Regions from separate parts of the Hominilimicola sp. genome, predicted to be linked through region 1. Evidence: predicted binding sites of a transcription regulator. Region 1 holds the regulator's gene; each other region holds the start of a gene.
The links. Region 1 encodes HrcA, which represses chaperone genes, less so after heat shock. Its sites were predicted from a motif close to TGTTAGCACTCNNNNNNNNNGAGTGCTAACA; they were not measured.

Region 1 (14,626 bases):
AAAGGTGATGTTACTTGGTCTGTTGACAGTGACGCAACTGAAAACGGTATTGCCGAAATTTCTCAGACAGGTCTTTTGAAGGCTAAGAAACCGGGCAAGGTAACTGTTACGGTTAAGGTAGGAGACTATACAACTTCAAAAACTTATGACATCACTGTTTATGCGACAATTTCAGGTGCGGCAACCGTGAGCGTCGGCAAAACATCACAATATACTCTTGACACAAATGCAGAGGGTACACCTGTTTGGAGCGTAAGTGATGAAAAAGTTGCAACTGTTTCACAAGACGGTACAGTAACAGGCGTGTCAGCAGGAACAGTTACAATAACGGCGACAATCGGTGACGTTAAGGCTACAAAAGATATTAAGGTAACAATGTATACTCTAAGCGGAACGGCTTCATGGGGAAATGCCACAACAGCACCGAGTGACGCTAACGATTATCGTAAAGCGGCAGACGGCGATCTTAATACATATTTTGACGGCGTACAAAACGGCTATGTAATGTACGACTTCGGCAAGACTGTTAAAGTAAACAACGTAAAACTTGCCGCAAGAAGCGGAAACGGTATGCCTGAAAGAACAAAGGACGGTAAAGTTCAGGCTTCAAACGATGGCATAACATGGACTGATTTGTATACAATAAGTACGGCAATTCCGTCAGGTCAGTACACAACAATAAGCAGTACAGATTTGGCTGATCAAAACGCATATCGTTACTTCAGATATACTAACGATACTAATATGACAAATATCGCAGAATTTTTGGTTGATGCAACTCCGTCGGAGGAAACGGCAGTCGGAGCACCGAGCGTTACGGATATTGATGAAATGAGCGATGATTTTGAAGATTCAACAAATATCTTTAATGCAAGTGCAGGAGATTTGTCGGCAGACGGAAATCAAGTATATGCAACAGGTCTTGAAAGATTCGGTAACGTATTTGTTCCTGTTAAAGCAACTGCAAAAGCAGAACTTTCAGAGGCAAAGTCACTTACAAGCAAGGATAAATTCAGACTTACATTCGATATGTTCTCAGGTTGGGAGCAGAACGGTAAGGAAAATACATTCTCTGTTAAAGACGCAGACGGCAACGAGGTTGTAGGATTTACAATCACAGGCGGCGGATATAATCTTAATCAAATGCGTATCGGAGGTACAGATGTACTTGCCAATTCGGAAAAACCGGTAATTCAGTGTACATCAACTGATGTCAAAAACGGTAAATTGCGTGGTGCAAACGGTTGGCAGACCTCATCGCAGAAGTACGCAAACAATATGGGACTTAATAAAAAGGTAGAAATCATAATAGACGGAACAGGTTCGGCAAGCGTAAGCTTTACAGGCGGTGAGACTGATGTAAGCTACACAGGAACAATAAGCACACCTATAAGCGTTAAATCGCTTGAATTAACAGGTTCATACAACGGTGCAAGAGGAAGAGTTGTTTCATATGATAACTTTGACGCAGATGTAATATCATACAGCAGTGAGTTGGCGGCACCGACGCCGACTCCTGAACCAACCGCAGCACCGACGGTTCCTGAAAGCGGCGAGCTTATCAATATGAATTTTGATAACGGCGACTTAACAAGTACATCATCATACGGCAAGGCAACAGGTACACCGAAATTTGTTACGGTTGACAATAAGAAGTGTATTCAGTTTGACGGAACAAGCGGAACGGTTGTTACGCTTACAGACGCAAACGGCAATTCGCTTTTGACAGGTCAGAAAAATATCACAATTTCATTTAAGGTTAAGCCGACAACCACAACAACATCATGGTGGTTCTTTGCCTCACCAAACAGCAGTGCACAGACATATCAAAAAGAACAGTATCTTGGTGCAATGACAAACAACGGCACACTTACATTTGAAAGATATAATAATTCCGGTACAAGAAGTGAGGCGGCAAAAGGTGCGTATAACACAAATGAATGGAACGATGTAATCATTTCGATTGCCGACGGCGTAACGGATGTTTATGTAAACGGAACAAGAACAAACAGTGTTAATTCAACAGTTAATATTTCGGATATGCTCGGGAAAAATTCAGTTGCATATATCGGTAAGGCTAACTGGGGTTCTGGCGAGTATGCAACAGGTTATATAGATGATTTTGTAATCTATAACTATGCTTACGAAAATCCTTTAAATTCACTTGATTTGGGTGATTTGACAGCTGTTACATCTGACATTACAATCCCTACGCAAAATGGCGTTACATGGTCAACTTCAGACGCTGCTGTGGTTACAACGGCAGGTAAGATTACAAGAAGTGACGAAACAAAAACAGCTATTTTGACTGCAAAAATGACAAAAGACGGTGTTGAATTTACAAGAAAATTCGACGTAACTGTATTGGGATATACAGCGGTTATTGACAGTTTCAAAGCATATGCCGACGGAAATAAAATCGTTTATGCAAGTGACTGTGATTCGACGAAAGATAAGTATGCCGTAAAGGTTTCATTGGCTGATTCAGACGGTACGGCAGTCGGAACAGAGCAGACAAATGCGGCAGGCAGTTTTGATAATCTTGAAGTAGGTAAGTATAAAATAACAGCAACATTATCAGACGGAACAACAGAAAAGAAAAAGGTGGAAAAGACAATTAATATTAAGAACCTTGATGATATGAGTGCGTACTTATTTGTTCACTTCGTTGATACACAAGAGGACGCAACTCGTGAACAAATCTATTTCTCAGTATCAAAAGACGGTAAGACATGGACAACGCTTAATAATAAACAACCGTATTTGACAAGTAATGTCGGTACACAGGGCGTTCGTGACCCGTATATTCTTCGCGGTGAGGACGGTAAGTTCTTTATTATCGCAACAGACCTAAGCGTCTATAACTTAAAGAATAACTGGACAGCCGCCGCACAGCAAGGCTCAAAGAGCATTGTTGTATGGGAAAGCAGTGACCTTGTTAATTGGAGCGAGGCAAGCCTTGTAAAGATTAATAATGACAATGCCGGTTGTACATGGGCGCCGGAGGCTTGCTATGATCCTGAAAAGGATGAATATATGGTATTCTGGGCATCGGTTGTAAGCGATGACAGCTATCAAAAGTACAGAATTTACAGAAGTTATACAAAGGACTTCAAGACATTCTCTGCTCCTGAATTGTATATAGAAGAGCCTAACGCGGTTATTGATACAACTATTATCGACCATGAGGGTACATATTACAGATTTACAAAGAATGAGGCAAAATCAAGTATCACAATGCAGGAGTGTACATCTCTAAGCGGTGATTGGAAAGATGTTGCAAACTATAATTTGAGTAGTATGACAGGTTATGAAGGTCCTACAATTTATAAATTAAACGGTAAAAATGAATGGTGCTTACTTCTTGACTACTTCTCAAAGAGTAAGGGCTATAAGCCTTTTGTAACAACCGATATTACAAAGGGTGAATTTACGGCAGATTCAGACTTCTCGTTTGACGGTACATATCGTCACGGTACTGTAATGCCGATTACACAGGCTGAATATGAAAGATTAACAGCTGAATAATGTGAAAAACTGCGGGTATTGTTGCTCGCAGTTTTTTTGTTGACAGGTGTGGTATAATTAAAATAAAAACGTAAGGTGATTAATATGAACAAAAGAGAAGAACTTGCCAGACAGGCATTTAAAGAGGGATACAACTGCTCACAGGCAATGGTGGCGGCGTTTAGCGACTTGATGGAAATGGATAAAAAGACGGCACTGAGACTTGCGTCATCATTCGGCGGCGGAATGGGCAGAATGAGAGAAGTTTGCGGTGCTGTAACGGGAATGTTTATGGTTATCGGAATTTTGTACGGATATGACGACGCGAAAGATTATGAGGGTAAAAAAGATACCTACGCACTTGTACAGGAACTCGCAAATCAATTTAAAGCGGAAACAGGCTCTATTATATGCCGAGAACTTTTAGGACTTGACGGAAAAGATAACAGTCCCGTTCCGTCAAAGAGAACAGAAGAATATTATAAGAAACGCACTTGCGAAGATAAAGTCGGTCTTGCGGCAAAAATACTTGACGAATATATCCAATCGCATTGCACGAGATAATGTATCTTGCAGTTTTTAACTGACAAAGTATTTACAGTTTGAAAAATATATGTTATAATGTAAATATATTAATAACAACTGATAAAATAGACAGTAAAATCAATCAGTTAAAGGCTGAATTAAACAAAACAGCATAGGACATAATGATTTATTAAAGGGTGTAAAGTCTTTGACAACAAATAAGACTTTGCACCCTTTTTGTATTGTGGGGAGGATAAAAGAATGAAAAAGTTTATGATAGGATTATTATTTATTGTTTTATTATCAACAACATTAAGTGCCAATGCAGAAACAGTAGTTTTAAAAGCAAATAGTTATGATAAGATTAGAGATGCTTATTTTGACTACCATAATATACATGTTCTGTCAAATCAAGAAGGGAACTTCTTTTGGTGGACGGGTACTGAATTTATACAATGCTCTCTCTTTGATACTAAATTTACAAAATCCGATGATTTGGTAGAGTGGAGTGATATGGATCTTAGCTATGAGGTACGTAGAAAAATTCGCCACCAGTATGTGACAAACATTAAGCATTATGGGGATAAATATATTGTATATGATGAAATTTTCACCCCTTCTATAATTATAGATAAAATGACAAGAACACATGGTCCGATAATTAAACCAATATATACATTTGATGAAAATTTTAATTTGGTAAGCGAATTTCAGTTGGATAAACCGTTAACCGATTTTGAATATATAGACGGTATTTATTATATTGAAACACAGGAATACACACAATTAGGACCACAAGAATTTGAAAGTAAAAATACTATTTACTATTCTTATGATGCAATTGATTGGCAAATTGATAATGAAAGGAGTAGTATGCCACAAAGCAATGGCAGAAATTATCTTGTATTTCAAGGAGAGTTGGTAAATTTTAATGCAAGTGATTACAGATTTGAAGTAAAAGATATGTTCATAGAAAAAAATAAGTCGGATTTAATTAAAGTTGTGCAAGAAAGACCTATAACATGTTACTATAAAGCAAAGGGTAATATCTATGTTGAAACACAATATGATAATGTTGATACATTCAGAATATCTCGTGACGGTGTATATTCTGTTGATATAGCAATCCCTGCAGACAGTGATGATGAACATATTTTTAATTGTACTTTGTGGAAAGATAAACTTGTTTTACAGACAAGAAAAAGATTAATAGAATATGATATGGCAGATATTGAAGATGTATTAAATGAAAAATGCCCGTCGGATACGCCTTATATTGAGTTTAACGGTAATATTCTCGGCTTTGACGTACCGCCGGTTATCGAGGACGGCAGCACGCTTGTGCCTATGAGGTTTTTGTTCGAGCAAATGGGAGCAGATGTTGAATGGGACGGAAAAACGAAAACAGCAACTGCGACGCTTGGTGATAAAGAAATAACATTTTCAATAGATAACGTCAACGCAAGAATAAATAATAAACCCGCTAAAATGGACGTGCCTGCAAGATTGATAAATGATAAAACAATGGTACCGCTACGTTTCCTTTCGGAAAATATGGGATATGACGTAGATTGGGATGCCGATAGCAGAACGGCGATAGTACGCTAATATCATTTTATTAATTTACAAGTTTTAAACCTGTAATAATAAAAAGGAAAAAAAACTAATAAATACTTGATTTTTTAGACAAAATATATTAAAATATAATTATTAATATTAAATTACAAAAGATTCAGGAGGATTAATTTATGATTACAGCTGGTGAATTTAGAAATGGCAGAACCTTTGAACACGAAGGTAATGTATTTCAAATCGTAGAATTTCAGCACGTTAAGCCTGGTAAGGGTGCTGCTTTCGTAAGAACAAAGCTTAAGAACATAATCAGCGGCGGTGTCGTTGAAAAGACATTCAGACCTACAGAAAAGTTTGAAGAAGCTCATATCGACAGAAAGGATATGGCTTATTCATACGGTGATGACGATTTCTATCATTTTATGGACAACGAAACATTCGATATGCTTGACATTGCTAAGTCAGAAATCGAAGAACAAATGAAGTTCGTTAAGGAAAATGACGTATGTAAGGTTATGTCTTACAAGGGTAACGTATTCGGTGTTGAACCGCCTACATTCGTTGAACTTGAAGTTGTTGATACAGAACCTGGTTTCGCAGGTAACACATCTACAAACGCTACAAAGCCTGCTACTCTTGAAACAGGTGCTACAATTCAAGTACCTCTATTCGTTGATATGAACGAAGTTATCAGAGTAGACACAAGAACAGGCGAATACATGGAAAGAGTAAAATAAGTCTGAATAAAATCGCACACGGCACTTATTTTGTGTTGTGAACAATTTTCTTTCAGCCTTTTGAATGAAAGGAGATTAATTATGGAAGATTTAATTAAAAAAGTTTCATATCTAAAGGGTTATGCAGACGGTCTTGACCTTAGCCCAAAGAGTGACGAAGGTAAGCTTATTATCAAATTGCTTGATGTTATGTCTGAAATGGCTGATACTATTGAAGAATTAAACTCAAGAGTTGATGATGTTGAAGATGTTGTTGACGAGCTTGATGATTGTGTACTTGAAATTGCCGACGATTTGTACGGTGACGATGAGTATGACGATTATGATGACGATGACGACGATGATTATATCGACGATTATGATGACGATGATTACGACAGTGACGGAAATGATTATTTTGAAATTCAATGTCCGAACTGCGGTGAAGACGTTATGATTGATTTTGATATGATTGACGATGATAACGCTATCGTATGTCCGAACTGTCACGAAGAAATCGAACTTGAGTTTGATTGCGATTGTGACGATGACGACTGCGACTGCGGACACGAACATTAATATTGAATTGAATAAAAAAGGACTGTTAAGTCCTTTTTTTATTGAGGTGACTTATGAAAGGACTTTATATTCACATACCGTTTTGCAAACAAAAATGCAAGTATTGTGATTTTGTATCATTTCCGTGTATGGAGGATACGGCGGACAAATACGTTGACGCGCTAAAGCGTGAGGCGGAACAATACAGGGGAGAAAAAATTGATACGATATTTATCGGCGGCGGTACACCGTCAATTTTAACACCGAAACAAATCGAAGAAGTTACGAAAATGTGTTTTGATGTATTTGACGCTGCAAGTGACTGCGAATTTACGACAGAGGCAAATCCGGGAACAATAGATGATGATAAAATTAAAGCAATGTTAAACGGCGGTATAAATCGCATAAGCGTAGGTGTACAATCGTTCAATGATGATGAACTGAAAAAAATCGGAAGAATACACGACGCAAAGACGGCATATAATACAATTTGTCATTTAGATAAAATGGGTTTTCAAAATATAAATCTTGACATTATGACCGCACTTCCGTCACAGACATTTGAGAGCTTAAAAAATACTTTAAACACAGCTGTCAGCTTGCCTGTAAAGCATATATCGGCATACAGTCTTATAATAGAGGACGGAACACCTATTGAAAAGGAATATTCAAAAGGACTGCTTGATATTCCGAATGAAGATACTGACAGAGAAATGTATATGTATACAGTCGATTTTCTCAGTAAGAACGGCTTTAAGCAATATGAAATATCGAATTTCGCAAAGGACGGATACGAGTGCAGGCATAACGTGAAGTATTGGACAGGTGAGGAGTATATCGGCTTAGGTACGGCGGCACATTCATATATCGGAAACTGCCGTTTTTACAACACGTCCGACATAAACGAATATATCGGCGGTGCGGAAAAGGAAGTAATTGAATTGACCGAAAATGATAAGATAGCAGAATTTATGATTACCGGACTTCGTATGAACAGGGGAGTGAGCGAAACTGATTTTAAGTCGCGTTTCGGCAAGGATATAAATGATGTATTCGCTAGTGAATTTGATAAATTTATAAAGCTCGGACTTATGCAATATATTGACGGAAGATACAGTCTTACATTGGACGGGATTAACGTGTCAAACTCGATTTTGTGCGAGTTTGTATAAGAAATTTGGCAATATGGGATAATTTATGAACATTTTATGAAAAGTTATATTAATCACTTGACAATCGGGTATAATAGTGGTATCTTATAATTGTTAGCACTCAAGGTGTATGAGTGCTAACAAGAAAATGCTTATATGACATCTTGTTTAAAGATAGAAAGGAATGTTTGTATATGGATTTGAACGACAGAAAAAGAAAAATCCTGCAAGCAATCATTGATGAATATATAGGCACTGCTGAACCTGTCGGTTCAAGGTCGATTTCAAAAAAGGAAAACTTGGGTTTGTCCAGCGCGACAATCCGTAATGAAATGGCAGACCTTGAAGAAATGGGTTATCTGATACAACCGCATACTTCGGCGGGACGTATTCCGTCAGATGAGGGATACAGATTTTACGTTAATTCGCTAATGCGGAAGTATAAGATAGGTATGGAGGCAGTTGCACAGCTGCAAAGCGTACTTGAAACGCGTGTCAGTCAGCTTGAAAAGCTGATTAGATATGCCGGTGCAATAGCGTCAAATCTTACCGAATATACAACGGTTGTTACAGCGCCTAAGGAGCAGGAATTTGAAATTAACAAGATTGACCTTGTGCCGATTGCCACGCAAACGGTAATGCTTATTGTTGTAACAAGAACTGTAAGAAACAAGGTAATGAATATCGACATTGACAGTGCAACGTGTATGTCACTTGCAAATATATTAAACGAACATCTTGCCGGACTTAAAGCCGGAGAGATAACGTTTGATAAGATACAGGATATTCAAAAAGATATTGAAAACAGACTTTCACTTCATCCGAAAGTTTTGATTGATATAATGCACTTTGTGTATGAAACGATAACGGACAGCGGTGAAACAGAAATATATGTCAACAATGCAAAGTCAATATTGAAATATCCCGAATACAACGATGTTGAAAAAGCGGAAAAGATATTTACTTTCCTTGATGACAAAGAAAATTTGAAAAAGCTTGTTGCCTCAAGCGACGCTGACGGAATTGAGGCTAAAATCGGTAAAGAAAACGATTTTGAAATATTGCAGGATTGCTCATTGGTAACTATCAATTATTCACTTGGCAATAAAAAAGCCGGAAAAATCGGAGTTATCGGACCTAAACGAATGAATTATTCAAAGGTTTTTGCAAGCCTTGACCTTATTTCAAATGAAATAGATAAAATACTCAACGAATATATAAGTGATGAGTAGAGAAAGGGGTAATCAGATGGCTAAGAAGAATGAGGAAGTCAATGAGGAGACATTAGATAAAGAAACAGAAAAAACGGCTGAACCTAAAGAGGCAGAAAAGTCAAACGAGGAAGTCCTTGAAGAAAAGCTGAAAGAACAGACTGATAAATATATGCGTCTGTATGCCGAATATGACAACTACCAAAAGCGTTCGCAGCGTGAAAAAGATATGCGTTACGGTGACGCGGTAATTGATACGGTCGGTGCAATTCTTTCGATAGGCGACAACCTTGAAAGAGCGCTTGCGACTGAAGTTCAGTCGGAGGACGGTCAAAAAATGAAAGACGGTATTGAAATGGTTTTAAAACAGTTCAATGAAACACTTTCAAAGTTGGGCGTTACGCCGATTAAGGCAGAGGGTGAACAATTTGACCCTAATCTTCATAATGCGGTTATGCACATTGAAGATGAAACAATCGATGACAATACGGTTGTCGAGGATTTGATGAAAGGCTACATATATAAGGACGGCCGAGTAGTCAGACACAGTATGGTAAAAGTAGCAAATTAATTATAAATTAGGAGGAATTAAAAATGGGAAAGATTATAGGTATAGACTTAGGTACAACAAACAGTTGTGTGGCTGTTATGGAAGGCGGTAACCCTAATGTTATCACTAATAGCGAAGGTGCAAGAACAACTCCTTCAGTTGTTGCATTCCAAAAAGACGGTGAAAGAATTGTAGGTCAGGTTGCAAAGCGTCAAGCCGTAACAAATGCTGACAGAACAATTATGTCAATTAAGAGAAAAATGGGTACAAGCGAAAAAGTTACAATCGACGGTAAAGCTTATACACCACAAGAAATCTCGGCAATGATTCTTACAAAGTTAAAGCAAGATGCAGAAAGCTATCTTGGTGAAACTGTAACACAGGCTGTTATCACAGTTCCTGCTTACTTCAACGACTCACAGCGTCAGGCTACAAAGGACGCAGGTAAGATTGCAGGTCTTGAAGTTTTGAGAATTATCAACGAGCCTACTGCCGCAGCTCTTGCATACGGCGTAAGCGACACAGGTAAGAAAGTAATGGTATACGACCTTGGCGGCGGTACATTCGATGTATCTATCCTTGATATTGATGACGGCGTATTTGAAGTTCTTTCAACAAACGGTGATACTCACCTTGGCGGTGACGATTTCGACCAGGCAATTATCAACTACTTGCTTGACGAATTTAAGAAAACAGAGGGCGTAGACCTTTCAACAGATAAGATGGCTATGCAAAGATTAAAAGAGGCTGCTGAAAAGTCAAAGATTGAACTTTCGACAACAACAACTTCAAACATTAATCTTCCATTCATCACAGCTGACGCAACAGGTCCAAAGCATATGGATATTACACTTACAAAAGCTAAGTTTGATGAACTTACAGCTGACCTTGTAGCAAGAACACTTACATGTATCAGAAACGCTATGAATGACGCAGGTCTTAACGCATCACAAATCGATGAAGTCCTTCTTGTCGGCGGTTCTTCAAGAATTCCTGCTGTACAAGAGGCTGTTAAGAAAGAAATGGGCAAAGAGCCTAATAAGGGTATCAACCCTGACGAATGTGTTGCAGTAGGTGCTGCAAGACAGGCAGGTGTACTTGGCGGTGAAGAAACAGGCGTTCTTCTACTTGATGTTACACCGCTTTCACTTGGTATCGAAACAATGGGTGGTGTATTTACAAAGCTTATCGAAAGAAATACAACAATCCCTACAAACAAATCACAAATATTCTCAACTGCCGCAGACGGTCAAACTTCTGTTGAAGTACACGTTCTTCAAGGTGAAAGAGAAATGGCTCAGTACAACAAGACTTTGGGACGTTTCAATCTAACAGGAATTGCTCCTGCTCCGAGAGGTGTGCCACAGATTGAAGTTACATTCGATATTGACGCAAACGGTATCGTAAACGTAAGTGCTAAAGACCTTGGCACAGGCAACGAACAGAAGATTACTATTACAGCATCTTCTAACCTAAGTGACGAAGATATTGACAGAGCTGTTAAAGAAGCTGAAAAGTACGCTGAAGAAGATAAAAAGCGTAAAGAAGAAGTTGAAATCAGAAACAACGCAGAATCACTTGTATATCAATGTGAAAAGGCTGTTAAAGATGCAGGTGATAAGATTGACGATAATACAAAGTCAATGGTTGAAACTGAAGTAAACAAGGTTAAAGAGGCTCTAAAGGGTACAGACTCGGCAGCTATTAAGGCGGCTACAGACGAACTTCAAGAAAAGTTCTACGCAGTTGCACAGCAAATGTATCAGCAAGCTAATCCGCAGGGTGATCCTAATGCACAACAGGGTGCACCAAATGATGACGGTGTTTATGAGGCTGATTACAGAGAAGTTGACAACGACGATAACAATCAACAATAATAATGAAAACGCTAAAAGGACGGACAAATGTCCGTCCTTTTAAGGCTTTTAACAGAGCCTTTGTATTAACACTTTACAAAACTAAAATATTGTAGTATAATATCATAGGTAGGTGAAAAAATTGGCTGAAAAAAGAGATTATTATGAGGTGCTCGGAGTTTCAAAGGGTGCTTCTGATGATGAAATAAAAAAGGCATTCAGAAAGATGAGTAAGAAATACCATCCTGACCTTAATCCGAACAATAAAGAGGCGGAGAAAAAGTTTAAGGAGGTAAACGAGGCTTATCAAGTGCTTTCTGACCCTGAAAAGAAAAGTAAATACGACCAATTCGGACACGCAGGTGTTGACCCGAACTTCGGAGCGGGCGGCGGTGGCTTTAACGGCGGCGGTTTTGACTTTGGCGATATATTCGGCGATTTCTTCGGAGGCGGTTTCGGAGGATTCGGCGGCGGTCAAAGAAGAAACGGACCAAAACGCGGTGCTGATATTCGTAAGATTATTGATCTAACTTTTGAAGAAGCGGCATTCGGCTGTCACAGAGAAATGAGTATACAGGCACAGGAAAAATGTGAAACTTGCGGCGGCAGCGGTGCTAAAAGGGGTACGACTGCACAAACTTGTCAGCATTGTCACGGAACAGGTCAAATCCGTACACAACAAAGAACTGTACTGGGTTATATGACTAACGTTACGACTTGTCCGCACTGTCACGGTGAAGGTAAGATTGTAAAAGATCCTTGTCCGGACTGTCGCGGTACAGGTAAGGTAAGAAAGTCGAAGAAGATAGAAGTTGATATTCCGGCAGGTATTGATGACGGTCAGACAATTCAACTTTCGGGTAAAGGCGAGGCCGGCGATAAAGGCGGTCCTAACGGCGACTTACTTCTTACAATAAGAGTACATCCGCATCAGATGTTTAAACGTGAGGGAACAAATGTATTTATAGATATGCCTATATCATTTGTACAGGCTGCTTTGGGTGCAACCGTACAAGTACCTACACTTGACGGCCCTGTTGAGCTGAAAATCCCTGAGGGAACTCAGACAGGTTCAAAATTCAGAATGAAGGGCAGAGGTATTCCGTCAATCAGAAGTAAGGTAAGAGGCGACCAATACGTTACCGTAAACGTAGAAGTGCCGAGAAACCTTAATTCAAAGCAAAAAGAACTTTTGCGTGAATTTGAAGAAGATAAAAATTATAAACAAAAGAAATCTTTTGCAGAAAAGATGAAAGATTTCTTGAACAAATAAACTTAGGAGGAAGACAATGAACCCGAATATTTATGAACTTTCAAAAATGACAAAAGAGCAGTATGATTTCATAATGAAACGTGCAGAGCTTGATATTACAGAACAAATGAAAGTTGCCAAAGAAGTTTCTGATGATGTCAAGGCACGTGGTGACGAGGCAGTATTGGAATATACTGCAAAGTTTGACCGTGTACAGCTTACTGCTGATAAAATGAAAGTAACACCTGAAGAGATAGAGGCAGGCTACAATAACCTTGATAAGGAAACAAGAGAGGCTATTGAATATGCTTATAAGAACATATACGATTTCCATGAAAAGCAACTTCCGGAGGAAATGTGGTTTACTATGGTCGATGACGGACTTATGGTAGGCGAAAAGACTACTCCAATAGTTGACGTATGTCTGTATGTTCCTCACGGTAAGGGTTCATTCCCATCAGTTTTGTGTATGCTTGGTATACCGGCAGTTGTTGCGAAAGTTCCTAAGATTGTTGTTGTAACACCTCCGAATGAAAAGGGTGAAGTTGACGACGCTATTTTGGCTGCGGCAAAGATAATCGGTATCACTGAAATATATAAAGTAGGCGGTATTCAAGCCGTTGCAGCCGTTGCATACGGTACTGAAACAATTCCTAAGTGTCATAAAATTATTGGTCCGGGTAACAGTTATGCAACTGCCGCAAAGAGAGTTCTTGCAAACCATATTGACGCAGGTTTGCCGGCAGGTCCGAGTGAAATTATTGTTCTTGCAGATGAAAAGGCTGACCCTGAAAAGGTTGCTCTTGACTGGATGATTGAGGCTGAACACGGCCCTGACAGTGCCGCACTTCTTGTTACTCACTCAAAGGAACTTGTTGAAAAGGTTGTTCCGATTGTAAACAGACAGCTTGAAAAGATTTCTCCGAAGAGAAAAGAATTTATAGAAACAAACCTTACAACATACGGCGGTGTAATTCTTACAAATTCGCTTGACGAATCAATCGATTTCGTAAACGAATACGCACCTGAACATATGGAAGTTATGACAGAAAAGCCTTTTGATACACTTCCTAAGATTAAGAATGCAGGTGAAATTCTTCTTGGCGATTACACACCTGTAACACTTTGTAACTTCGTTTTAGGTCCTAACGCAATCTTGCCGACAGGCGGTTTTGCAAAGACTTATTCATCAGTAAGTGTTCAAGACTTCTTAAAGCGTTCATCAGTAGGCTATGCGTCAAAAGACGGTTTTGAAAATGTAAGAGATTACGCTTACAGATTTGCAAAGGTCGAAGGATTTGACACGCATGGTTTGGCAGTAAAGGAAAGAAAGTAATGGAAAAGATAAAAGTTACCCGAAAAACAACCGAATCCGAAATGAACGTTGTGCTTGATTTTGCACCGCTTAAAAAGGATTACAGAAAGTACATAAAGACACCTATACCGTTTTTAAATCATATGATTGAGCATATTGCATGGCGCGGTGAGGTCAATATTGATGTTGACTTAAAGCTTGATGAATTTGTTTTGACACACGTTATATGTGAAGATTTAGGTATTGCACTTGGTAAGGCGGCAAAGGAATATATCGACCGTACAGACGGTGCGAGAGGTTTCGGTGACGCAGTCGGTATTATAGACGAGGCAAAAGCGGAATGTGCGTTGAGTTTTGAATCAAGAGCATATTGCGATATTGATTATCACGGTATTGAGCTTAGTGAAAAAGTC
Region 2 (5,493 bases), on a different contig from region 1:
CGTCTGCTTGCGTGTGATGCGTCACAATATGCCTTTGGCTGTGTTCCTTCAACGAAGTAAGCGGTTGTGGTAGGGCAGGTGTCAGTTGCAAGCATACCGGAGTATTCGCATACCTGTGCCTCAACAACATTACTTGGTTTTGTGATTTCTTTAGGGTTAAGCGATTCGTGAATTTTTTCCATTACAAGATTCCATGCGGTAACTGTCGGATTGCCCGAAACACCTGCCGCTGAAATTGATGCGGGAGTATCGAAACCGTACCAACAAGCGCCTACATAATACGGTGTGAAACCAACAAACCACTTATCGCAGTCATCGTCTGTTGTACCTGTTTTACCGTATGTTGAAATACCGCAGTCAAGCTTTGCACCTTTACCTGTACCGACGCTGCTGTTTACAACGCCCGAAAGTAAATCAGCTGTAATGTATGCTGCCGCAGGGCTGATAGCCTGACTTGTGTTTGATGTGTTTTCAAGAATAACCTGACCTGTTGAATCAAGTACTCTTGTGTAAGTATACGGCTTAATATATTTACCGCTGTTTACGAATGTGCAATATGCTCCCGCCATTTCTTCAACGGTTACACCTTGTGTAAGACCGCCGAGTGCAAGAGAACTGTAGTTTTTATCTTTTTCTTCAAGTGTTGTGATATGGAATTTGTTTTGTAGGTAGTTGAATGAGTTTGTAAGGTTGACCATATCCAATACCTTTACGGCAGGAATGTTTGCCGAACGTGCAACCGCCTCTTTAATTGTCATATCGCCTAAGAAGTCGTTGTATGAGTTCTTTGGTTTCCACTTGTCGTTGCCGATTGTTATTTCTTCGTCTGTTACGGTATCGACTTCTGTGATTTTACCCATATCAACCGCCGGTGCGTAAACCGAAAGCGGTTTAATTGATGAACCGGGTTGACGTTTTGATTGAGTGGCTCTGTTCCAACCGCGAATATCAGTCTTTTCGCCAAGACCGCCTATAAGACCGCGAATTTTACCTGTGTAAGGGTCAATTATAATCATTGCCGATTGAGCACCCTTGCCTGTATAAGGGAAGTTAGACGTATTGGTAAATATGCCTTCCATTATATTTTGAATGTCGGGATTCATTGTTGAATAAATTTTCAAACCGCCGTTGTATACCTGTTGGGTTGCAAAATCTTCCGAGTAACCTTTTTGAGTCATAAGGTCGGCGATAACGTCATTTACAACTTGGTCAACAAAGTATGAAGTAATACGTCCTTGATTTTTCCTGTAAGCGTTGCTTACAACAAGGTCACTGCCTGATGCCTCTGCATATTCAGCGTCTGTGATATAACCGAGTTCACGCATTTTGCCGAGTACAAGATTACGTTTTTCGATATTCTTATCCGGATGTACAAACGGATCGTATTCTGACGGGAACTGTGTTATACCTGCGATTGATGCCGCTTCGGCAAGCGTAAGGGCGCTTGCGTCTTTGTTAAAGTAAGTGTTTGCGGCAGCCTCAACACCGTTACAGTTGTTAGCGAAATATACGATATTCAGATACATTGTAAGTATTTCGTCTTTTGTAAGCTGTTTTTCAAGTGCAACCGCACGCATCATTTCTTTGACCTTACGCGAAGGTGTATTTTCTTTTTCATTGGTTATATTTTTTATAACCTGTTGAGTAATCGTACTACCGCCATAGTTTGACGAGCCGATACCGACTTTTGAAAGTAGCCATTTACCCGTTGCACCGAGTGTACGTTTTATATCAACACCGTGGTGCTTGTAGAAACGTTCATCTTCGATGGCAACAATAGCGTCTTTCATAACTTGAGGTATTTGCGACGAATCTACCCATATACGGTTAAAATCGGATTGTATTTGTTCAAGTTCCTGCGGATTGCCGGCGGCATCTTCGTAATATATAAATGAAGAATAATTCAAAGCAAGAGTTTGAATATTCATATCTTTAATTTCACGTGATACTGCGGCATACATTCCTATGCCCATACCGGATACAATTACAACTACCACAAAAATCGCAACAAAGAATGTAAGCCGTAAGCGTTTCCTGAATTGAATCTGTTTCGGAGTAAGCTGCTTTTTTTGCTTTTTCTTACTGCGGGAAGTTGTTTGAGTCCGGCGCCTTGACGGTACTTCTCTGTATGATGAAGAACTTGCCTGCGGTGATCTTGTAGGCTTTGTGGATGCCGCTTGTCTGCGACGTCTCGGAGCGCCTGAAGCTGACGAAGTTTTCATATCATACTCTTCCCAGTTGAAATTATCATTTGAGCCATATCCGGAGCTTGGTCTGTTTCTTCTGTTATTATCAGCCATAATATTTTCTCCTATCTTTTTTATTAAGATTGTAGACAAAATGTGAGAGTATGTCTACTTTGATTTCGGGGCTGTTAAAAGCCTCAATCTTTCTTTAAAGATAATTGCATACTTTAATTATATCCTAAATTGCATAAATTTGCAACATTTATTTTTCAAAGTCTTATGCAAAGTATAAAATTGGGACAAAAAGGGAATAATTTAAGAAAAAATATTAAAAGAAATGAGGAATAAATTATGAAAATTTTAAAGAATACACTTATTGTTTCGTCATATGTATTACTTGTAGCGTTGTTTTTCGGAGGCGGATACGCTATCGGCAGAATAGGTGTGTCCGACAGTGTGCCGACTCCTATGCCTACGGTTGCGGCGGTTGAAGAGGTGAATGCAAATGATGTAAAAACTACAGTATATGAAGTTAAGGTTGAGAACGGTTTACTTCAAATTAATAAATGTGTAGGGAATAATAAAACGGCAATTTTGAGTGAAGAAATAAGCGAAAATGTATTTCCAAGCGAGGATATTGATGAACTAAAAAAAGGTGTTGAATTTGATAATCTTGATGAGGCACAACAGATGTTTGAAAACTTCGTAAGTTAAAGCAGTATTAAGTTTATGAACAATTTGTTAAAACACCAAAAGGGAGATATTGAACGTAATAAAAAGAAAAATAAAGAAAATAAGAGTAAATATAGCAATATATTAAAAAAACGGACTTTGCTAAATAGAGCAAAAAAGAACATAATAGCATTGTTAGCACTCAAGAAGTGTGAGTGCTAACAATGAACTTGATTAAAATTTTAGGAGGTAATATATAATGAACATCAAACCATTGGCAGACAGAGTTGTTATAAAAATGCTTGAAGCAGAGGAAACGACAAAGAGCGGAATTATCCTTACTTCAAAGGCACAGGAAAAGCCACAGGTGGCTGAAATCGTTGCAGTAGGTCCCGGCGGTGTTGTAGACGGAAAGGAAGTTAAGATGGAAGTTTCCGTTGGTGATAAGGTACTTACTTCAAAATATGCAGGTACAGAAGTCAAGGTTGACGGTGAGGAATATACAATTCTTCGTCAAAGCGACATACTTGCAATAGTAGACTAATATATTAGGAGGTTATTATTATGGCTAAACAAATTAAATACGGACAGGACGCAAGACACGCTCTTGAAAGCGGTATCAACCAACTTGCAAATACAGTTAAAATCACACTTGGCCCGAAGGGCAGAAATGTTGTTCTTGATAAGAAATTCGGTGCACCGCTAATCACAAATGACGGTGTTACAATCGCTAAGGAAATTGAACTTGAAGATCCATTTGAAAATATGGGCGCTCAGCTTGTAAAAGAAGTTGCAACAAAGACAAATGACGTTGCCGGTGACGGTACAACAACAGCTACACTTCTTGCACAGGCACTTGTTCGTGAAGGACTAAAGAATGTTGCGGCAGGCGCTAACCCTATGATCGTAAGAAAGGGTATCCAAAAGGCTGTTGACGCGGCTGTTGAAAAGCTGCTTTCTACAGCAAAGAAAGTTCAGGGTAAGGAAGATATTGCAAGAGTTGCATCGGTTTCAGCTGCTAATGAAGAAATCGGTCAGCTAATTGCAGAGGCAATGGAAAAGGTAACAGCAGACGGCGTCATCACAGTTGAAGAATCAAAGACTGCCGAAACATATTCTGAAATTGTTGAAGGTATGCAATTCGACAGAGGTTATATCACACCTTATATGGTAACTGATACAGAAAAAATGGAGGCAGTTCTTGACGACCCATACATTCTTATTACAGATAAGAAGATTTCAAATATTCAAGAAATTTTACCGCTTCTTGAACAAGTTATGCAAGCAGGCAGAAAGATGGTAATTATCGCTGAAGATGTTGAGGGTGAGGCTCTTTCAACACTTATCGTTAATAAACTTCGCGGTACATTCGTATGCGTACCTGTAAAGGCTCCCGGCTTTGGTGACAGACGTAAGGAAATGCTGCAAGATATTGCAATCTTGACAGGCGGTCAGGTAATCAGTGAAGAACTTGGCTTTGATTTGAAAGATACACAAATTTCACAACTTGGTACAGCAAAGCAAGTTAAGATTCAAAAGGAACTTACAATTATTGTTGACGGTGCAGGCGATAAGAATGCAATCGCAGACAGAGTTGCACAAATCAGACGTGAACTTGAGGCATCAACATCTGAATTTGATAAGGAAAAGCTACAAGAAAGACTTGCTAAACTTGCAGGTGGTGTTGCTGTAATTAAAGTCGGTGCGGCAACAGAAACAGAAATGAAAGAAATGAAACTTAGAATTGAAGACGCTCTTGCAGCTACTAAAGCGGCTGTTGAAGAAGGTATCGTTGCAGGCGGCGGAACAAGTTATATTGATGTTATTCCTACTGTTGCGGCTTTACTTGAAAAAACTGAAGGTGATGAAAAGACAGGTGTTCAAATCGTACTTAAAGCACTTGAAGAACCGGCTTGGCAAATCGCAAAGAATGCAGGTCTTGAAGGCAGTGTAATCGTGGATAAGGTTAAGTCTTGTGAAACAGGTAAGGGATTTAATGCACTTGTTGAAGAATATGTTGATATGATTTCGGCAGGTATCGTTGACCCGGTTAAGGTTACAAGAAGTGCACTTCAAAATGCAGCATCTGTTGCGTCTATGGTACTTACAACAGAAAGTCTTGTAACAGACCTTCCTGAACCGGCAGCTCCGGCCGCTCCGATGGATCCTGGTATGGGAATGTATTAATTTGAATAATATTAAACACAGATTGCAAAATGCAGTCTGTGTTTTTCATTATGTGTTGACAAAATTAATTTATAGTTATATAATAAAAATAGAAAAAAGGCAAACCTCAAGCGGTTATGCCCAAAAAGAACTATTTATTCAATAGCCGTTCCTGGGTGAGAGGGCGGCTATTGTACTTTTATGGTGAAAATTATCAATATAGCGATAATTATCAAAACTGCAAAAAGCAATTTCTTTGCCATATGTAACAATATGCTTACTTTTCATAAGCATACCCCCTTTCATAAACTCGGCATAAAGCCTGTGAATATAAAAGTGGGCATAACCGCCGGTTAAAAACCGTTAATGAAGTTTGCCTTTAATATCGGATTAATCCGACAAAAGTATTATATATCAACAAATTACAAAATTCAATGAAGTATATAAAAAGACATATAAATGTAAATAG
Region 3 (13,200 bases), on a different contig from region 1:
TGTCACAGTTACCGCACACGAAGATATTATTTTCACAATACTTTCGCAGTCACGCCGTTTTATGGCACAAGATATAAATCTTGGCAAAGGAGAAAGCACAGACATCACTTTCAATGTAAGCGTATGTGACTACCACAAAAACAACGAAGATTACACAAACGTAAACGGAGTTGAAATTGATATTATGTGCGACGGTGATTTTACCGCACTTTCCGCAGTATCGCCTGTCAATATTCCGACAGTTTACATCGCCGGTGACTCAACCGTCACAGACCAGCCTGCCGAATATCCGTACAACGCTACCTCTACATACTGCGGTTGGGGTCAAATGTTTCCGCAATTTTTTAACACGGGCATTGCGGTTGAAAACCACGCTCAATCAGGTTCTACAACCGAAGATTTTAAAAATGTGAATTTCACCGCATTCAAAGACAAAATCAAAAAGGGTGATTTCCTGATTATCGAGTTCGGTCACAACGACCAAAAAATAGATACTCTTGACGCGTTCGGCGGTTACACGGAAAACTTAAAATATTTTGTAAACTTTGTCCGCGAAAAAGGTGCAAATCCGATAATATGTTCACCAATCAACAGAATTATATTCCAAGAGGACGGAACCCTTCTTAACTTGCTCGGTGATTACAGAACAGCAGTTAAAAACGTATGTGACGAAATGAATGTACCGTTTATCGACTTGTGGTCACGCACAACCGAATTTTTTGAGGCGGCAGGAGCGGTAAAAGCTTGGGATTATTTCTGGGGCAACGGCACTGACCGCGATTACACCCACACAAACGATATCGGCGGCAACATCGTTGCACGATTTGTTGCAAACGAAATGATTAAAAACAACGTTCAGCCGATAGCAGACTTAATCAAAAAAGATATGATTAACATCGAAATGCCAAAACACGATTCAAGTGTCAAACCGCAAAATTCAAAAGAAATCGAACACTTAAAAACAATCGGTCTTGTCAACGTTCCGAAAGCGTCCGAGCTTGCCGACCTTGACAAAGACATCACCAATATCTAGTAAAGCGGACAAAAACATAACGGTTTTGTCTACAAAATAACAAAAACTGCATTTTGAATAAAATCAAAATGCAGTTTTTTATATCTTATCTTAATTGAGCACCGATTTGATTTTCAAGATTTTTAACAACCTTATCAAATACTTTCTGTACTTCATCACCTGTCAAACTTCTGTCTGCGCTTCTGTATATAGCACTGTATGCAACGCTCTTTTTGCCCTCAGGTATCTGTTTACCCTCGTAAACGTCAAACAACTGCAAGCTTTCAAGCATTTTACCCGATGTCTTTTTGATTACATTTTCAATATCCGCAACAGGAACTGTCTTATCAACAAGCATTGCTATATCACGAGTTACGGCAGGATACTTAGGAAGTTCCTTAAACTTAATATCGGTCTTAATATTAAGGAATACATTCTCAAAATCCAATTCGGCAATATATACAGGAGTTTCAATTCCGTATTTTCTGCTTACTGCAGGGTGAATTTCACCGATTATGCCGATTACCTTATTGCCGGCACTTATCTTTGCACATCTTCCCGGGTGGAATGTCGGGTTATCTGTTACGGCCTCATACTTAACATTCTTTACGTTAAGTTGTGCAAACATTGTTTCGCATATACCCTTAATGTCATAGAAATCTACGTTATCGCCGTACATACCCATTGTGATTTTAACAGGTTCGTTCGGAAGTTCACCGTCCGTTGTCGGAATAAATATCTTTCCTATTTCAAACAACTTGGCAGACGGATTTCTGTAATTATAGTTTCTTGACAATATATCCATCATACTTGCGATAGTAGTTGTACGCATTACCGATGTGTCCTCGCCAAGCGGATTTGTAATTTTTACAACGTTTCTCATTTCACTGTCTTTCGGAATATTCAGTTTATCGAATATTGACGGACTTGTGAATGTGTATGTGTAAATTTCGTACATACCTTGTGCTGTAAGAAGTTCGTTCACTCTGTCCTGTACCTGCTGACGTTCTGTTTTCATTCCGCAAGTAGCCTCGCCCGAAAGAAGTGTTACAGGTATTTTATCGTAACCGTAGAAACGCGCAACTTCTTCCGCAATATCCGCCTCACCTTCAAGGTCAGGTCTGAATGACGGAGGAGTTACAGTCATCTTGTCAAGGTCAACCTTAATTTCAAGTGCGTCAAAATACTTAACCATATCCTCTGTCGAAATGTCTGTTCCAAGGAACGCATTAATTTTATCAGGTCTGAAAGCAAGCGGCTGCATATCTGTTACGTTACCCATAACGTCAATCATTCCGCCGACATTTTCACCGCAGCCAAGTTTTTCTACAAGCTGACACGCTCTTTCAACGGCAGGAACTGTATTGTTATAGTCAAGTCCCTTTTCATATCTTGATGATGATTCTGTTCTAAGACCGACTCTTTGTGCTGTAAGTCTTACAGACGCACCGTCAAATGTAGCCGATTCAAAAATAACAGTTGTTGTATCGTCCTTAACTTCACTGTTAAATCCGCCCATAACACCTGCAATAGCAACAGCTCTGCTGCCGTCTGCGATTACAAGGTCGTTTGAAGTAAGTGTTCTGTCCTGTTCATCAAGAGTCTTTATAACTTCACCGTCATTTGCACGTCTTACGATAATTTTGTTATCCTGTAAATCTCTCAAATCAAATGCGTGCATAGGCTGACCGTATTCAAGAAGTACATAGTTTGTTATATCGACAATATTGTTGATAGGTCTTACACCGCACGCACGAAGTCTTTCCTGCATCCAACTCGGTGACGGACCGATTTTAACGTTTTTAACCATTCTTGCACAGTATCTCTTACACTTATCCTTGTCCTGTACATCAACGCTGATTGTATCGGCGATATTTTCACTGTTTTCGTTAAACTTAACTTCAGGAATAGTGAACTTTTTATTAAATGACGCCGCTGTTTCACGTGCAAGACCGATTATGCTGAAACAATCAGGTCTGTTTGAAGTGATTTCAAATTCAACGACAGTTTCATTCATACCGAATATATCCTTAATATCCGTACCGATTTTTGTATCGTCCGGAAGAATAAGAATACCGTATTCAGGTTCATAGCCAAGCATATCCTCTGTTATCCCAAGTTCATCGTGTGAGCAAAGCATACCGTAAGATTCAACGCCTCTAAGCTTGCCTTTTTTAATTTTTCCGTCAGGAAGTACCGCACCGACAAGTGCAACGGGAACGATTATACCCGCTTTTACATTCGGCGCACCGCAGACAATCTGCAAAATCTCGCCTGTTCCCGCGTCAACCGTACACACATGAAGATGGTCACTGTCAGGGTGATCTTCACAGGTAAGCACCTTACCCGCAACTACATTCTGAACAGATTCGCCCATATTCTCCCAACCCTCAACTTTAGAACCTGTCATTGTAAGTCTGTCTGAATATTCTTTCGGCGTAACGTCTATATCCATATAGTCATTAAGCCAACTCATAGGTAAATTCATTATATTTCATTCCTTTCAATTTCCGAATAATATATTAAAACTGGTCTAAGAATCTCAAATCATTTTCAAAGAAAAGTCTAAGGTCGTTAATATCATACTTACCCATTGCAATTCTTTCAAGACCGATACCGAAAGCAAAGCCCGAATATACTTCAGGGTCAATACCGCAGTTTGCAAGTACCTTAGGGTGTACCATACCGCAGCCCAAAACTTCAATCCAGCCCTCGCCTTTACATACGCTGCAGCCTTTACCGCCGCAAGCGAAACACGAAACGTCAACTTCGGCTGACGGCTCTGTAAACGGGAAATGGTGAGGTCTGAAACGTACTTTTGTATTTTCGCCGTAAAGACGGTGGATAAACATTTCAAGAGTACCTTTTAAATCTGCCATTGTAACACCCTTGTCAACTACAAGTCCTTCGATTTGGTGGAATACAGGTGAGTGAGTTGCGTCAACCGCGTCACTTCTGTAAACTCTTCCGGGTGCTATAATTCTGATAGGCGGTTTCTTCTTTTCCATAACACGAACTTGGATAGGTGAAGTTTGTGTTCTCAAAACCGTATTTTCGTTTATATAGAATGTGTCCTGAGTATCACGCGCAGGGTGATTCGGTGGAATGTTAAGTGCCTCAAAGTTGTAGTAGTCAAGCTCAACTTCCGGACCTTCCGCGATTTCAAAACCCATTCCGATAAATGTGTCTTTAATGTTGTTCATTACTTTTGTAAGCGGATGAAGTTTACCTGTTTTTTGTGCCTTACCCGGCATTGTAACGTCGATTACTTCGCTCTTTAGCTTGATTTCTTCAAGCTTTTCTGAAAATTCCGCTTTCTTCGTATCTATGTGGTTTTCGATTACACCGCGAATTTCGTTTGCAAGCGCACCGATTTGCGGTCTTTCTTCTTTGCTTAACTGTCCCATACCTTTTAGTACGGCAGTAAGTTCACCCTTTTTACCGAGAAACTTTATTCTTGCTTCTTCAAGAGCATCAATGTCAGTTGCTTTTTGAAGTACATCAAGGGCATTTTTTTTGATTTCTTCTAACTTTTCTCTCATTTCAAAATTCCTTTCGATATAAATTAAAAAACACTCCGTCCCATAAGGGACGAAGTGTGTAAATTCAAACTCCGCGGTACCACCCGACTTCCGATAAAACATCGGCACTCAATTATGTATAACGGCACTACCCGTCACAGACTACTTGCAAACCGCTTTCACCTATGCAGCTCCGGAATGAAATTTCAAATAAATCCTTACCGTATCGACTCACAGCTCAATAACCGATACTCTCTTTAGGCGGTATATACCTTACTTTGTTCCATCATTGCTTTTAATATTCAATAATAAAATATTATATCACCTTTTTTTTATTTTGTCAATCAATAACACAAAATTATTTAAAAGGATTGATTTTTTTAACAAAAAATTATATAATTTATCCCGAAAGGGTTGATTTGAATTGAAAGAAGAAATTTTAGATATATTAAAAAATGCAGACGGATATATTTCAGGCGAACGCATAAGCGAAATGCTGAACGTTTCAAGAACGGCGATATGGAAGCACATTAAATCATTGCGTGAAAGCGGTTACAAAATCGAATCGGTCACAAACAAAGGCTACCGCCTTATTTCCTCGCCCGACATCATAACCGAAAGCGGCATAAAAAGCGGACTTACCACCGATTTTATCGGTCACAGCTTATTTATATATGATGAAACCGACACGACAAACAATCGTGCAAAGGAAAGCAATACCTCGCCGGACGGCAGTGTATTTATCGCCGAAGTGCAAACGCACGGCAAAGGCAGCCGCGGACGCGGTTGGACTTCTCCAAGAGGGATAGGCATTTGGCATTCAATCCTTTTAAAGCCCGAAATCTCCCCGCTTGAAGTTTCGCAAATAACGCTCGTTGCAGGTCTTGCTGTCTGCAAGGCTATCGGTCTTAATTCAATGATTAAATGGCCTAACGACATTGTTATTAACGGTAAAAAAATCTGCGGTATTCTAACCGAAATGTCTGCTGAGATAAATATGGTCAACTACGTTGTATGCGGTATCGGTGTAAATGTAAACACAGAATCATTCGATGACGACATCGCCGACAAGGCTACTTCAATGTTTATCGAAAGCGGTCACAAATATGTGCGAAACGAATTAATCGCAAAATTGTTAAACGAATTTGAATATTATTATAAGAAGTTTCTCGACGGCGGACTCAGTGCAATTCTTGATGAATACAAAAAGTGTTGCGTCACGCTCGGCAGAGAAGTAAACGTCATTTTCAAAAACGAAACGGTTCGCGGAACTGCCGTTGACGTTGACGAAAACGGCTCACTCGCCGTACAAACCGAAAACGGTATTATTCACGTCACTTCCGGTGAAGTTTCAGTCAGAGGTATCTACGGTTACATCTAAAATCGAATATATTATGAATAAATTGTAAATTGTTAGCACTCACATCTGTTGAGTGCTAATTTTGTATTGACAAATCTTACTTTGAGTATTAATATATATTATATAAATTAATTAACTTCAAGGAGTGATTTATATGGCAAAAGGTAATATTTCAGTTGACAGTGAAAATCTTTTCCCTATTATAAAAAAATGGCTTTATTCCGATAAGGATATTTTCCTTAGAGAACTTGTTTCAAACGGTTGTGACGCGGTCACAAAATTAAAGAAACTTGCAAGTATCGGTGAAGCTCAAATTGACGAAAACGAAAAATTCAAAGTTACCGTATCAATCTTTAAGGACGCTAAAAAGCTTGTCATCAGTGATAACGGTATCGGTATGACTGCCGAAGAAATCGACAAGTACATCAATCAAATCGCATTTTCGGGTGCAAGCGACTTCCTTTCAAAGTACAAAGAGGAGGACGACAAAGGTTCTCAAATTATCGGTCATTTCGGACTTGGTTTTTACAGTGCGTTTATGGTTGCCGACAGTGTTGAAATTGATTCGCTTTCATATCAAGACGGTGCAAAAGCCGCAAAATGGACTTGTGACGGAAGTATGGAATTTGACTTAACAGACGGTGACAGAACAGAAAGAGGTACTTCAATAACTCTTAACATCGCCGAAGATTCGGAAGAATTTCTTGAAGAAAGCACAATCCGTCAAATTCTTCATAAGTATTGTGCATTCCTACCTATTGAAATATATGTTGAAGTTCCTGAGGACAAACACGAAGATCACTGTGACTGCGGTCATGATCATGAACATGAACACGAGCACGAGGACGATACACCGTCAGAGCCAAAGCCTATCAACAACACAACACCGCTTTGGATGAAAAAGCCGTCGGAGTGTACAGACGAAGAATACAAGGAATTTTACAGAAACGTATTTATGGACTTCAACGAACCGCTTTTCTGGATTCACCTTAATGTAGACTATCCGTTCAACTTAAAAGGTATTTTGTACTTTCCTAAAATCAATCATGAATTTGCAGGTCAAGAGGGACAGATAAAGTTATACAACAATCAAGTATTTGTTGCCGACAACGTAAAAGAAGTTATTCCCGAATTTCTAATGCTTTTGAAGGGTGTTATCGACTGTCCTGACTTACCGCTTAACGTATCAAGAAGTTTCTTGCAGAATGACGGTTATGTTAAGAAAATTTCTTCACATATTACAAAGAAAGTTGCGGACAAGCTTGCAAGTATTTATAATAACGAACGTGAAAACTATGAAAAGTATTGGGATTACATCAATATCTTCATTAAATACGGTTGCTTAAGAGATGAAAAGTTCTATGAAAAAGTTAAGGACGTAATTATTTATAAGGATATTGACGGTAAATATTTGACATTGGACGAGTACCTTGACGGTAAGGAAGAAAAAGACGTTTATTACGTTTCCGATCCGCAAACTCAATCACAGTACATCAATATGTTCAAAAATCAAGGACTTAATGCCGTTGTACTTCCGTCAATGATGGATACACATTTTATTTCACTTGTTGAAATGAAACAGACGGGTGTTAAATTCAAACGTATTGATTCCGCCATAAATGACATTTCGGACAACACAGAAAAAGACGATTCAACTAAAGAACAAGAAGAAAAGTTGATCGAAAAGTTCAAGAATGAAATCAAGGACGATACATTGAAAATCGAAGTGCAGTCACTTAAAGACGATTCAATCCCTGCCGTAATTTTGCTTGGTGAACAGTCAAGACGTATGCAGGAGATGTATAAGGCTTACGGTCAGCAAATGGCAGGTATGGCTGATATGTTCCACGATGAATTTACACTTGTACTAAATTCAAACAACTCACTTATCAAGAAAATAGATACATTAAATGACGAGGACGCAAATCTTGTTATTGAACATGTTTACGACTTAGCGAAAATAAGCCACAGTCCTTTGCCGGCAGAACAAATGACAAAGTTTATCGAACGCTCCAATAAATTGCTTGAAAAGCTGTTTTAATTAACAGTTTTTTCTTCCATCGTCAAAGAGGGACACTAAATTTCAGTTTAGTGTCCCTCTTTTAATATGTTTAATAATTCTTCTATTGTATCCACAGTATAATCCGGCACTTCAAATTCATTTTTAGGTGTGTTTAACTTGTGAATACCCTGTTTTACGCATACGGTTTTCATACCCAACTTTTTAGCCGGTGCAACGTCATTATCCACCCTGTCACCGACCATCACAGCATTTTCACCTTTACAGTCGGCTTTCTCAAGTGCTTTTTGAAAAAGTCTTATATCGGGTTTTGATACACCCTCCTCCGCAGAGGATATGACAAGGCTGATATACTTTGCCAAGCCGTACTTTTCAAGGCGTTTTTGTGTCCCCAACGGCTGATTGGCTATAACTCCGATTTTGTACTTACCATACAGTTGTGACAAAACATTTTCAGAATATTCATAAGGCATTTCAAGTTCACTGTGCCATTCTGCCCTATTCAATCCCGATATAATAACAGCGTCATCATACGGAATTAAATTTTTCAAAGCACAGTCGTCCATTAATTTATAAAACTCGCTTACGCTTATGTTGCTCCCTTTTACCGTATCGCTGACGCGTTTTTCCCACGCCTTGCTTTCGTCAACCAGCGTTGAACCGACATCGAAAAATATCCACTCTATCATTCTCTTATCTGACCGTCCCCGTAAATTATATATTTAATAGAAGTCAATGCCTCAAGTCCCATTGGACCTCTTGCGTGCATTTTTTGTGTACTTATGCCTATTTCAGCACCAAATCCGAACTCAAAACCGTCCGTAAATCTTGTTGAAGCATTAACATAAACCGCCGCCGCATCAACCTCATTCAAGAACTTTTGCGAATGTTCGTAATTGTTTGTAACAATCGCCTCAGAATGTTTTGTGTTGTACTTATTAATATGCTCAATCGCCTCATCAATTCCGTCAACGACTTTTACCGCCATAATATAATCATTATATTCAGTATAATAATCCTCGTCTGTCGCGTCATTTACATCTGCAAATATTGCTTTTGAATTTTGGTCGGCTCTGATTTCAACATTCTTTTCTTTCAGTGCCTTGAACATAACAGGAATAAATTTATCCGCTATTTTTTTGTCTATAAGCAAAGTTTCGGCGGCATTGCACACAGACGGACGTTGTACTTTCGCATTAAGTACAATTTTAACCGCCATATCAATATCCGCGTCCGCGTCAACATAAACGTGACAGTTACCAGCCGCCGTTTCAACAACGGGAACAGTCGCATTTTCAACAACCGAACGAATAAGTCCCTTACCGCCGCGTGGGATTAACAAATCCACATATCCGTTCATTTTCATAAGCTGAGTTGCTGTTTCACGCGAAGTATCTTCTATTATATTTAGTGTCCCCTCAGGTATTCCGACACCGTATGCCGCATCCTGCATAATTTTCATAACGGCTTTGTTTGAATTAATTGCTTCACTTCCGCCTCTTAAAATGCAAGCGTTTGAAGTTTTAAGGCAAAGTACCGCCGCGTCAACCGTTACATTCGGTCTTGCCTCGTAAATTATTGCAATAACGCCCATAGGCACACGTTTTTGACCGATAGTCAATCCGTTTGGTCTTTTCCACATTTTTATTACTTCACCGATTGGGTCGGCAAGTGCTTTGACCTGTCTTACTCCCTCCGCAATTCCGTCAATGCGTTCTTTTGTAAGAGTAAGTCTGTCAATCATAGCTTGACGTGTTCCGTTTTTCTTTGCGTTTTCTATGTCAATGTTGTTCGCCGCAATAATTTCATCGGCACGTTCTACAAGTGCATTTGCAATAGCCTCAAGTGCATTGTCCTTTGTAACCGTACTTACTGAAACCATTTTATATCCTGCATCTTTTGCAAGAGTGCATTTTTCCAAAAGCTCGCTCATTATTCTTCCTCCTTATCGAAATTCTTCGACACAAACAATGTTCCGACAGGCTTTCCGTCAAGTATATCGTAAAGTGAATCAACATTGTTTCCGTTTGCGATTATCATATGAATACCGGCATTTGTCGCTCTTTCGGCAGCCTCAAGCTTTGTCACCATACCGCCCGTACCTCTGCTTGTTCCCGCACCGCCTGCAACATCTCTCACTTCGTCAATATCGTATACTGTAGGAAGTAATTTTGCGTTTTTATTCTTGTGTGGGTCATCGTCGTACAAACCGTCAATATCGGAGAAAAGTACAAGTAAATCCGCGTCAACAAGGTCGGCAACGACTGCCGATAAATTATCATTGTCGCCGATTTCGATTTCGTCATAACTTACCGTATCATTTTCGTTTACAACAGGAATTATCCCCATTTCAATAAGCGTTGTAACAGTATTTTGAATATTTCTCTTTCTGCGTGGAATTGCAATATCCTCACGCGTTAAAAGCACCTGTGCAACGGTGTTGTTGTAACCCGAAAACATTTTGTCGTAAAGATACATCAGTTCGCACTGTCCGACTGCCGCAATGGCTTGTTTGCCCTTTGTATCTTTCGGCTTTTCAGCCAAACCGAGTTTACCGAGTGCAATTCCCTGTGCACCCGATGAAACAAGAATTATCTCCTTGCCTTGATTTCTTAAATCAGAAAGCACCATAGACAGTCTGTCTATAAGTTTTAAATTCATTGTTCCGTGTTCATATGTAAGCGTAGACGTTCCGACTTTGACAACAATCCTGTGTGCCATAGACACGTCCTTTAATATATCGTTCATTGCCATCCTCCTATAAAGCATATAGTTATTTCTATTATATCGCTTTATGGGTAGTTTGTAAAGTCATTTTTATCTTACCTTATTCTTCAAAATTTCACTTGCATTTTTTTACTCTCTATGATACTATATAAATATATTTTTACAAAATTTTCATTGTATCATATAACAATAATGTGAATTTTATTATATATTATACAACATTGTGGGAGGTAATGATGAAAAAACAAATAATTGCGGCAACTGCGCTGATGTTAGCGATTTCTTCAACCGCATATGCGTCCGACAACATAAACATATTCGTAAACGGAAATGCCTTAAACACAGGTGCTTTCATTATGAATGATTCGACGTATATACCGCTTAGAGCGGTCAGTGAGGCTCTCGGTTCAAACGTAAACTGGGATGGAAATACAAGAAGTGTTTACATTGATTCCGATGAAGATACCGTCACTGCTCAAGTGATTGAAAACGCAAGTTCAAGTGTCGTTGCAATAGTAGGAAATTACAAACCCGAATATATGACAGGGACTGTTTCAAATTACAATGAACTTACCGCTCACGGTACAGGTGTAGTTATCAAATCAGGCGGTATTATCCTTACAAACGCACACGTTGTAAGCGATATTGACAACATAACAGTCGTTTTCTCCGACGGCGAAAGCTATGCCGGACAAGTTCAGGCAATCGACAAAGATTCCGACTTGGCTTTGGTAAAGGTTGGCCGTCTTGGTTTAAAGCCAATATCGTTCGCGCAATCGGACAGTATCTTCGCAGGGCAGTCCGTTGTTGCAATCGGTACTCCCCTTTCGCTTTCAATGCGAAACAGTGCATCAAAAGGTATCGTAAGCGGACTTAACGTCAGCACTCCGAGCGCGTATTATCCGTTAATTCAAACTGACGCCGCTATCAATGCAGGTAATTCCGGCGGACCGCTTCTTAATATGAAAGGTCAGCTTATAGGTATTAATTCTTCAAAATATGCAGGTGTCGGAATTGAGGGAATTAACTTTTCAATCCCGCTTGACACGATTAATTATGTACTCAATCAATTTGAGCAAAACGGAAAAGTCATAAGACCGGATTTAGGCGTTACACTTGAAAATTCATGGGAGGCGCGAATCGGTCTGCCGACAAAGAAAGGCGTCACCGTAAAAACATCTTCGTCAAGTTCACTTTCAAGCGGTGATGTTATAAACTCTATCAACGGCGTTGAAGTACACAGTATTGTGGACTTTAATAAAGCATTGCGTGATACATACTCTTCGGGAAGTATCAACGTAATTTATACAAGGAGCGGTGAACAAATTTCAACTGACATCGTTCCTAATCTAAAATAATAAAATTGGGGGTACTAAAATGAACAAAAAACTAATCGCTGCAATTCTTGCCGCAGCAACAGCTCTTTCAGCAGCACCTTTTGCGCTTGCTGAAAATGACGAAAACACAAATGACAAAGTAGAAATCGCATTCAACGTTGGTGACAGTATTCTTAAAATAAACGGCATTGAAACAGAAGTTGAAACACCGTATGTAACAGAAAACAACACTACATTGGTACCGTTAAGAGTAATAACAGAGGCTTTTGGTGCAAAAGTTGACTGGGACGGCGATACTCAAAAAATAACTCTTACATACCCTGCCGTAAATATTGAACTTCAAATCGGCAATATCGTTGCAACTGTAAACGACCATACAGAAACACTTCTTGAATCACCTGCACTTTCCGAAAACGGCGTTACAATGGTTCCACTAAGATTTATTTCCGAAACATTCGGTGCAACAGTAGGTTATGACAACGACACTCAAGCAATACTTGTAACAAAAGAAAATATGGATAATTCTTCTACCGTTACAGGTATCACCGATATGACAAAAACAGGTGACAGCTATTATTTATGGAGCATTGACACTCCTACTCAAATGAAAATGGCTGACAGAACTCTTGACGCAATGACAACAAAATTCGTTGCCGATGACGAAAGTTCAATGTACATAGACGTTTATCCTATAACAGAAGATACTGTTGATTTTGACGAAGAATATTCAAAGAGAAAAGACTCTTTTTCTTCATATACACTTATCAATGCAGAAAAATTACCTGAATCAAACGGAACACAGCATATGCACTTTCAGGCAAAAAATAAAGAGCAAATCATTGATTTTCACGAATACTATACAAAGGATTACAGATATTTAATCACTTCATTGATAAAAATCAATGATGATACATCAACAAAAGATATGATACTTTCTTTAGTGGATTCATTTAAGATTGGCAAAATAGATAATGAAACATATGATCTTTCCACGGTAAAAACAGAGGGTACAAGACAATACCGTGAAATCACAGACGATACATATAAAGTAAGTTTCTATGTACCGGCTAATTATCAAATGGAAGATGATAATACTGAAAACGAATTTACATTCTATGAGCCTAAAAACGAATCGACATCACGCATCTCATTGGGTATTTATTCAAAAACAGGTGACACGACTGCTTATTCGCTTGCCACAAATGACCATGCCATAAGAGAAA

Region 2: the regulator HrcA is predicted to act here: its motif matches at 3,052-3,082, upstream of groES (co-chaperone GroES).
Region 3: the regulator HrcA is predicted to act here: its motif matches at 5,945-5,975, upstream of htpG (molecular chaperone HtpG).

What each region holds. Positions count from the first base shown of each region.
Region 1 is NZ_JBKVWU010000005.1:2,492-17,117, forward strand. Features, by position in the region: gene ACLTU0_RS01215 (LamG-like jellyroll fold domain-containing protein) at 1-3,528, shown strand, start outside; gene ACLTU0_RS01220 (C-GCAxxG-C-C family protein) at 3,613-4,071, shown strand; gene ACLTU0_RS01225 (copper amine oxidase N-terminal domain-containing protein) at 4,294-5,640, shown strand; gene efp (elongation factor P) at 5,781-6,341, shown strand; gene ACLTU0_RS01235 (CD1247 N-terminal domain-containing protein) at 6,423-6,899, shown strand; gene hemW (radical SAM family heme chaperone HemW) at 6,953-8,050, shown strand; gene hrcA (heat-inducible transcriptional repressor HrcA) at 8,224-9,261, shown strand; gene grpE (nucleotide exchange factor GrpE) at 9,278-9,811, shown strand; gene dnaK (molecular chaperone DnaK) at 9,835-11,667, shown strand; gene dnaJ (molecular chaperone DnaJ) at 11,789-12,919, shown strand; gene hisD (histidinol dehydrogenase) at 12,936-14,234, shown strand; gene ACLTU0_RS01270 (imidazoleglycerol-phosphate dehydratase) at 14,234-14,626, shown strand, end outside.
Region 2 is NZ_JBKVWU010000126.1:415-5,907, forward strand. Features, by position in the region: gene ACLTU0_RS10165 (transglycosylase domain-containing protein) at 1-2,300, opposite strand, end outside; gene ACLTU0_RS10170 (hypothetical protein) at 2,538-2,900, shown strand; gene groES (co-chaperone GroES) at 3,118-3,402, shown strand; gene groL (chaperonin GroEL) at 3,423-5,045, shown strand.
Region 3 is NZ_JBKVWU010000050.1:777-13,976, reverse strand. Features, by position in the region: gene ACLTU0_RS06885 (rhamnogalacturonan acetylesterase) at 1-1,033, shown strand, start outside; gene pheT (phenylalanine--tRNA ligase subunit beta) at 1,119-3,500, opposite strand; gene pheS (phenylalanine--tRNA ligase subunit alpha) at 3,535-4,554, opposite strand; T-box leader at 4,597-4,832, opposite strand; gene ACLTU0_RS06870 (biotin--[acetyl-CoA-carboxylase] ligase) at 4,958-5,914, shown strand; gene htpG (molecular chaperone HtpG) at 6,048-7,934, shown strand; gene ACLTU0_RS06860 (HAD family hydrolase) at 7,982-8,602, opposite strand; gene ACLTU0_RS06855 (glutamate-5-semialdehyde dehydrogenase) at 8,599-9,849, opposite strand; gene proB (glutamate 5-kinase) at 9,846-10,661, opposite strand; gene ACLTU0_RS06845 (trypsin-like peptidase domain-containing protein) at 10,877-11,998, shown strand; gene ACLTU0_RS06840 (copper amine oxidase N-terminal domain-containing protein) at 12,018-13,200, shown strand, end outside.